4 regions of the Paenibacillus sp. FSL W7-1332 genome follow, and region 3 is predicted to be linked to each of the others. Evidence: predicted binding sites of a transcription regulator. Region 3 holds the regulator's gene; each other region holds the start of a gene.
What was found. The regulator Rex, encoded in region 3, represses fermentation and respiration genes when NADH is low (regulators of the CRP and FNR family bind a similar motif). The targets are predictions, from matches to a motif close to TTGTGAAATATTTCACAA.
Positions count from the first base shown of each region.

Region 1 (2,208 bases), 2.4 Mb from region 3:
CTCCCATAGACAATGTCCGCCTAATGTCGAAACTTTCGACACAAGGCTAATATTGTCTAATGAGAGTGGTGCAATTTAAACTTTTCCAGCGCGAAAAAGATATCGCCTTGAATCAAAATGCTCAGCCGGTCCACAATCGCAGAGGGCTCTTCTTTCATCCCTTTCGCAATCCAATCCAGCATCAGCCCTACAAACGCATATTTATAAAAGTCAGCGATAAACGACTTATCCTCATCCCTGATCGACATCGTAACGGCCTTTTCCTCAATAACCCCTATCAAAAGATGATACGTTACGTTAAATAGGTACCTTTCCAGCTGCTCTCGTTTAATAGAATGATAGACGCTCGTCACAAACGCCTTGTTTTTTAGCACATACTCAAATATTTGCAATAGGCCCTGCTGCCACGTGTCATACGTTTTCTTGCCATCCAGCGCTATGGTAGCCTCGCTTGTGCAAATCCACTCCACAAGATCATAAATATCCCTGAAATGATAATAAAACGTCTGCCGATTCACTTCACAGTCCTCGACAACATCAATGACGGTAATCTTATCAAGCGTTTTTTTCTCAAGCATTTTTTTTAGCGATAGGGCAAGCGCTTTTTTTGTTGTTTGTGCCATAAAACTCCTCCAATCCAGAGCGTAATCATTCACAAAGGCCATTAGTCAGACGATACACCTTCATTATAAAGGAACTCAACGCGAAAAAGCGGTGACCCTATGAAGGCAAATAGATTGGAAATGCGCAGAAGTCGAGAAAATCGCAACCCGATGGCATCGTTGTAAATAAAAATTAAGTTTATATTGTGAAATAATTCACCACTTAATTAACAGCCCTATATTAAAATGAAGTGGACCTAACGAGGCTGACGGAGGGAGGCAACCGGGGAAGATCTGAGATTCGAAGAATAAAGGCCACACTCGCACACCCTATTGTTTCTCGTTTTTCTACGGTAAACCTCCTTTTTCGTTTGGCTCTTTATGGTCAACTAAATAGATGTAGAGAAAGTGGAGGGTTACACAGTGAAAAAGAAGGTTGCAGCAACGCTTATACTCATTCTCTCTTTCATGCTCGCCATCGCGGGATGCGGCGGCGGGACCCATGATCAGAGTCAAGACAACGCAAAAAAAGAAGAAGCCCCAGATACGGCCGTTTCGGGTGCGTCCCAAACCGGGTATACGCCGATCGATCAGCTCAAAGAAAAGTATGATATCATCATCGTCGGTGCAGGCGGAGCCGGTATGTCTGCTGCCCTTGAGGCAAAAGAAAAAGGCATGACTCCGGTCATTTTTGAAAAAATGCCGATTGCCGGCGGGAATACCATAAAATCATCCTCGGGCATGAATGCTTCCGAAACCAAGTTCCAACAAGAACAGGGCATTAAGGACAGCAACGATTTATTTTATGAAGAGACTTTAAAGGGCGGTCATGAAACCAACGACAAAGACATGCTTCGTTTCTTCGTTGACCATTCGGCAAGCGCGATCGATTGGCTGGATTCCATCGGGATTCGGTTGAACAATATCACCATTACGGGCGGCATGAACGAGAAGCGCACGCACCGTCCTGAGGACGGCTCGGCGGTAGGACAATACCTTGTCAACGGTCTGGTGAAAAATGTACAAGAACAAGAAATTCCGCTATTCGTCAACGCCAAGGTAACGGATATTACGGAAAAAGAGGGCAAAGCAAACGGCGTCAAAGTCATCTTCAACGGGAAAGACGAGAAATCTATTGCAGCGGATGCCGTCGTTGTGACAACCGGCGGTTTCGGAGCCAACATGGACATGATCTCCGAAGTTCGGTCCGATCTGAAAGGTTACGTGACCACCAATCAAGAAGGCAGCACCGGTGACGGCATTACCATGATTGAAAAACTCGGCGGCACTACGGTCGATATGGATCAAATCCAGGTTCACCCTACGGTTCAGCAGGAGAAATCTTATCTTATCGGGGAAGCCGTTCGGGGAGAAGGGGCCATCCTCGTTTCCAGCCAAGGCAAACGTTTCACAAACGAGCTGGATACTCGGGATAACGTCACCGCCGCCATCAATAAGCTTCCTGAAAAATCGGCTTATCTTGTGTTCGATTCCGGGGTAAAATCCCGGGTTAAAGCGATTCAGCAATATGAAAAAATGGGCTTTGTCATTCAGGGCGATTCGATCGAGGCTTTGGCCAATGAAATGGGCGTTCCAGCTGATCAGC
Region 1 covers NZ_CP150209.1:243,133-245,340, reverse strand. Annotated here, with positions in the region: gene MKX98_RS01195 (TetR-like C-terminal domain-containing protein) at 57-623, opposite strand; gene MKX98_RS01190 (flavocytochrome c) at 1,026-2,208, shown strand, end outside.
Region 1: a site for Rex is predicted at 807-824, ahead of MKX98_RS01190 (flavocytochrome c). Genes of this name have one in related genera too.

Region 2 (2,208 bases), 3.1 Mb from region 3:
GCCGGCCTTCTCGACCTTTTTGCGCAGCATCAGCCACGCTCCGTACAATCCCAGCAGAATCATGACGCTGCCAGCGGCCACCATAATCCGGAAGCTCCAGAAGGTGGTACGAACCGGCGGAATATAGTCTCCAGGACCATATTGCTGTTCGTACTGCGCCTGCAGCTCCTTCATCCCGATGACTTCACCGGAAAACTTGCTGTAGGACAAAAAGCTGAGCAAATACGGGATTTTAAACTCCATCGTGTTCTCCTGCTTATCCGGATCGATGGCCGCAATGACCGTCCAAGGCGCAGGATCATCGCTCGTTTCCCACAGGCTCTCCGCAGCGGCCATCTTCATCGGCTGCGTATCCACCAAATACTGCGCCTGCTGGTGACCGAATACCGCAACCAGAATGGAGGTGATGAGGCCAATCACGATGGCGATGTGAAATGATTTCTTAAAGAAATCCAAATCTTGCTTCTTCATCAGCTTGTAGGCACTCACACCTGCAACGAGGAACGCCCCGGTTGCCAGTGCCCCGAAGATCGTGTGCGGGAACTCCACCAACAGCTGACCGTTCGTAATCAGTGCGAAGAAATCATTCATCTCCGCCCGCCCATTATTCATCTCGAATCCGACGGGACGCTGCATGAACGAATTCGCTGCCAGAATCCAGAATGCGGACATCAGGGTGCCGAAGGACACCAGCCAGATACTAAGCAGATGGACCTTCTTTGATAAACGGTCCCAACCGAATATCCACAGTCCAATAAACGTCGACTCTAGGAAAAACGCCAGCAATGCTTCAATGGCAAGCGGTGCGCCAAATACGTCCCCGACAAACCTTGAGTAATCCGACCAGTTCATGCCGAACTGGAATTCCTGCAGAATCCCTGTCACAACCCCGACCGCAAAGTTAATCAGGAACAGCTTTCCCCAGAACTTCGCCATTTTCTTGTAGACTTCCTGGCCTTTAACAACATACATCGTCTCCATGATGGCAATCAGAAACGCCAACCCGATGGACAACGGTACGAAAATAAAGTGAAAAATGGTTGTCGATGCGAATTGAATTCGCGCCAGCATAACCGGATCCATATCAGATACCCCTTCCTTTAGCTCACGTGATCACTTCAAATTTGATTCTTTTTGTATTGTCGCAGACCACGCCCTAAAGGATTGTGATAAACATCACAATATCAGGACTGAAACTGGAGCAAAAAGTTATAAATTTGTGACGAAAATCACTAAGTGAATTGCGATTTTGTGCACATCGAGGAAAATGGAAAGGACTCGCTGCCTCTGCTCGCGATTTAAAAGCCTGTATTTACAATATAAAAAGCAGGCTGACATGAAGGCCAGCCTGCTTCGGTGTATCTGCGCCCTTATTGAACCGCGCCAATCTCGGTCTCGATGAGCTTGAATTCCGTTACGTCCGCGATCCCGCGGTTGGTTATGCGGATTTCCGGAATCACCGGCAGCGCAATGAGCGAGAAGGTCATGAACGGGGCATGAATGTAGCATCCGAGCTCCTTCCAAGCTTCCTCCAAGGCAGCGACCTCCTCCGCTACGATCTCAACCGGACGGTCCGCCAGCAAACCGGCAATCGGCATCGCCACCTTCGCCAGCACCTTGCCGTCCCGTACTACGATCATGCCGCCACCGCACGCGGCCAGCTCATTCGCCGCGAGTGCCATATCTTCGGCATTCGTGCCCATCACCAGCAGATTGTGGCTGTCATGCGCTACTGTGGACGCAACTGCGCCGGATTTCAGTCCGAAGCCGCTCGCAAAACCGAGCGAGATTTGCCCCGTCGTGCCGTGGCGTTCAATGCATGCCAGCTGAACCACGTCCTGATCCAGGTCTGGCTGGATCACCCCTTGCTCCACGGAGAGCACCGCTGTCATTTTAGCGGTACGGGCGCTGTTCTCGATGACGCGCACCACGTTCACTTCCGTGCGCGCTGCATCGAATTTGCTGCGCAGCAGAAAGTCATCCGCAGTAAGCGAACGCTGCAGTTTGACCGAGTTAAAAGCTTTTTCCGGGTATTGATATACAGGGAACGCCTTCACGAGTCGGCCGTTCTCTGCAACCACTTCGCCATCCGTGATCACAACGGAAGGGACCATGCTCAACAGATCATCAATCAGCAATATATCCGCCGTTTTGCCAGGTGAAATGCTGCCAAGCTCCATGTCCATCCCGAAATAACGAGCCACGTTG
Region 2 covers NZ_CP150209.1:7,097,449-7,099,656, forward strand. Annotated here, with positions in the region: gene MKX98_RS32245 (cytochrome ubiquinol oxidase subunit I) at 1-1,083, opposite strand, end outside; gene ade (adenine deaminase) at 1,371-2,208, opposite strand, start outside.
Region 2: a site for Rex is predicted at 1,165-1,182, ahead of MKX98_RS32245 (cytochrome ubiquinol oxidase subunit I). Genes of this name have one in related genera too.

Region 3 (2,208 bases):
AGTGCGGCGAGCCGCATCTCTTCAAACATATCCAGATTATTATTGCTGGCAGGTCCATCGGTACCCAAAGACACGGTGACCCCGGCTTTCAGCAGTGCAGGCACGCGAGCGATGCCGCTGGCAAGCTTCAAATTGCTGCCTGGATTATGCGAAACCATAACTTGATGTTTGGCCAGAATTTCGATTTCTTCATCGGTCAGATGGACGGCATGCGCAAGCAGCGTTGGACGGGAGAACATGCCAAGCTTCTCTAGATGGGCAACAGGGCGAAGTCCGTAGTCATTTACGTTCTGAGCTACTTCCGTTTCCGTTTCGGACATATGCGTATGCAAAGGCAGATTCAAATCATGTGACGCTTGCACGAATTTTTCGATGAAATCCGGCGGGCACGTATAGGGTGCATGCGGTGAGATCATCGTCGTAATTCTACCGTCAGCCTGACCATGCCAGTCTTTCGCGAATGCAACCGCCTCTTCCAGCTTCTGCTGCTGCACCTCAGGCGGACATAATCCGATGACACCGCGCGTCAGAACGCCGCGCATGCCTGAGTCCTCTACTACCTTTGCAACCTGATCCATATGATCATACATATCCACAAATGTCGTGGTTCCGCCTTTAATCATCTCCAGCACGGAGAGCGAGGTTCCCCAGTATACATCGTCGGCCGTGAATTTGGCTTCCATCGGCCACATTTTTTCCTGAAGCCATACTTGCAGTGCCAGATCGTCGCCATACCCGCGAAGAAGCGACATGGCCGCATGTCCGTGCGTATTCACCAATCCAGGCAGGAAAAACAGATGGGTTCCGTCGATGATTTCTGTTCCCTCTTGGACAGTCGGCTCTTCTTCACCCAGGTAAGTGATCCGGTCGTTCTCCACGACCATATATCCACGTAACACGGATCTGCCTTCCTCTAGTACCGCAAACGTTCCGTTTTTAACCATCCACTTCGTTGTCGTCATGTGCTGCATCCTCCTTGCCGTTATCCAAATAATAGGCCAAACTCTGCAAATCCGTAGTAAAATCTGCCGTATGGATCCGGATATGGGGTGGAGCTTTCAGGATGGTCGGCGCAAAATTCAGGATAGCCTCGATGCCTGCCGCGATAAGTTGATTCGCTACATTCTGCGCCTCAAAATCCGGAACGGTGATAATCCCGATACGAATGCCGTACTCATGAACCGTCTTCTCCAGTTCCTCCATCGGCTGTACGACCAAATTGTTAATTTTCATACCAACTTTGGGAGAATACGAATCGAAAACCGCCACAATCTTCATATTGTCCTTCAGAAATGCATTGTAATTCGATAATGCATGTCCAAGATTACCGGCCCCAATCAATGCGACATTGATCTTCTGGTCCAGCTTTAGAATCTGGCGAATTTTCTCGATCAGATAAGATACGTCATATCCGATCCCTTTCCGTCCAAAATCACCGAAATACGCTAGGTCCTTACGAATTTGAGCAGGATTGAGGTCCAGTTTCTGCCCCAGTTCCTGGGAGGAAACCGTGGAGACCTCCCTTTTCTGAAGCTCATTCAAATAGCGCAAGTATACAGGTAATCTGCGGACCACGGCTTCCGAAATTTTTTCCGATTTCATGCATGCTCCCCCTAATAATAGGTTAATATCTACATTTGTTTGTGCTCGTTCATGGTTTCACTTTATTCAGCTTGGTTCCCTATGCCTGCCTCTTCCTGCAGCCATTTCGAAATTCGGGGAACGATCCCCTCTGTCGGCATGTGCTCCATCTTCGGTCCAGGCAAGGAATATAAGAAATACTTCCCGTAATAGGATTCAATGACCCGAGTATCGTAAACGATGACAATCCCCTTATCCTGCGCGGTCCGTACCAGTCGGCCAAATCCCTGTTTGAAGCGAATGACCGCTTGCGGAACCGAAAGCTTCATGAACGGGTTCTTCTTCTGCTGCTGCAGAAGCTCGCTCTTGGCTTCGACCAGAGGGTGATTCGGCGGCTGGAACGGCAGCCGGACGATGGCAAGGCAGGTGAGCGCCTCACCGGGTATATCTACTCCTTCCCAGAAGGAGCTGGTGCCCAGCAGAACCGAAGCGCTGCTATCCTGGAATCTCCGGATTAACTTGGTACGGCTGGTTCCGTCCATCCCTTGTCCCAGTACCGTAATATCGCTGGATCCCAGCGCCTCCTTCAAGGGCTCATGCACCTGACGCAGCATGCGGTACGAGGTG
Region 3 covers NZ_CP150209.1:2,688,331-2,690,538, reverse strand. Annotated here, with positions in the region: gene MKX98_RS11935 (amidohydrolase) at 1-962, opposite strand, end outside; gene MKX98_RS11930 (redox-sensing transcriptional repressor Rex) at 937-1,602, opposite strand; gene dinG (ATP-dependent DNA helicase DinG) at 1,665-2,208, opposite strand, start outside.

Region 4 (2,208 bases), 2.3 Mb from region 3:
ATCGAACGATATCATGTTCATCGATAAAGGTTAGGTCGACCGGTAAATGATTTAAAATGGATTCCATCTGTTTGACCGATAAAATGCCTGTACTCATTCGGATATATCCCTCTTGCAGCGGAGAAGACGCCAATCCCTGATCTGCGCCAGGCTCAGCTGCTCTTTCAGGATTCCATTGTTGATCAGGCGCAATTAAGCAATAACCGACCTCTTCGCTTTGGGCAGCAATTTGAAGCCATTCATCCTCCGTCAACTTTTCCAGAGCCATAGGTAATAAGATATGTTCCTCTTTATAGATCATTTCTGTAACTTCGTTTAAGACGCGTCTGGCCAGATCCACTACGATCTCGGCATGCCCATCAAAATGAGTAAGTTTGGATTTCACTTCTTTTATGCCCATTCGGATACCGTCATCTACTGCCCACATCACCTTGGTCGGTCCATAAATTCCGTATTTCTCAAGAAAAGGAAACAGCAAATTTTCTTTGCGGCTGTAGTGTTTGTCTACATCATAGAGAAGACTGAAATCCTCCAGCAATTTGAGGCGATTTGCCTCTCCTTGATCCTTAAGAAACTGATCCAGATGCAGTGCGATTTTGAAGTTTGCCAGTCGATCGATTTCTTGGTTCTCCATCTTAAAGGTAAACACAGGATGTCCAGGCTGCTCTTCAGGCTTATGGGCTCTGTGAATGTCTTGGATGGAACCTTTAAATACCGCAGCATGCACACTGCACAGTCGCTGTACTTCGGTTACGGGGATTCCTTCCTCCTCCATCAGCACTTGCTCCAGCTCCGATATTTCATCAACCGATATTTCGCCTACAGCTTGGTTGAATTTTGACTTTACTTCCTCCACGCTTTTTCCATGGTGAAGCTCTTTAATGATTTCCTTGAGCAAATGTAGCCGGGCAGTTCGATGAGCAGAAATTCCTTCCTCACGGTTATTAATTAATTCACTCATGTTCATCACCTCTGTTTTGATTCATTATATAAAGATAAAGTTCTATTCTGTTTACTTCTCTAAACTAGCATTCTCATGCACCGTGACTTGTGATTAAAAGCACATAGGGAATGAAGATTCATTGAACATAGAAAAGGTGATACGTCATCTTCGAAAAATCTTTATCCGCTTGACGGAATGGCCGCACGACTGAACGAAGCCCGCTCAGCCATATATACGTAACAACCCTTGTTTCCGAATTGCTACGGGGACCGTAAACAAAAAGCGACCGGTTACGGTCGCTTCATTATTGTATGTATAGAAGGGGGTCGAACCCCTATAGTAAAAAATCCGTAACACTCTTTTACCAAGGCTCCACCAACCCGAACACAGGCTATTCGTACTTCTGAATCAGCAATACACTTTTGAATTTCTTCGTCTGAATCAACAAGGAAACCTACAAACGAGCTTTAAGGAGATGCAAAAAAGCAGTCCGCCTCAAACACACTACAAAAATACGGAGCCGCCCCAAGTTATACCGGAGCGGCTAGCCCGCGTCTCTTCACACAATCGCCCCTTGGGCGTACAGCATCTCCCTGAGCTGCGATGCATCGACTTCCACCGCGGTGATTCCCATCTTGCAGGCCAGGGCCGCCGCCGTGCCCGCCGCTTCTCCCGTAGCCATGCAGCTTGGCGTCAAGCGCGTGGTCGCCAGTGCTTCATGCGTGGTGGAAATGCAGCGCCCTGCCGCGAGCAGATTTACTGGTCCTCGGGCCACCAGGCAGCGGTATGGAATACTGTAGGAACCGTCATTCTCGATGGTAGCCTCCATGATCCCTTTGCCTGACGGATCATGCAAGTCAACCGGATAACCGCTCCTCGCAATGCCGTCTTCAAAATGTCGTCCCGTCACCACGTCCTCCATCGTTAACCGATACAGACCGTCGATTCGGCGCGACTCCCTAATTCCGATCTGGGGGGCAACCGAGGAAATGGAGGCCTCGGCAAATCCAGGCACCCGCGATTTCAAAAATTCCGCCATCATCAGCACCTGTTTGCGCCCTTCCTCCTCCGCCAAAGTCAGTTCCTCGACGTCGGTCGCGCTTAAGCCTTGTACCCGCGTACAGTTAATCAGCACCTCATCCTTCTCCGGCCCGATAAACAGCAGAACCTGATCGCGGTTGATCGGGACCTCGGCAGCCTTCCACTCCTTATAAAAGCCGGAAACCCCCGTGAGCGGAATACGCTCATTCTCTAGTTCGGCAAAC
Region 4 covers NZ_CP150209.1:399,579-401,786, reverse strand. Annotated here, with positions in the region: gene MKX98_RS01705 (DUF438 domain-containing protein) at 1-961, opposite strand, end outside; gene MKX98_RS01700 (FAD-dependent oxidoreductase) at 1,503-2,208, opposite strand, start outside.
Region 4: a site for Rex is predicted at 1,049-1,066, ahead of MKX98_RS01705 (DUF438 domain-containing protein). Genes of this name have one in related genera too.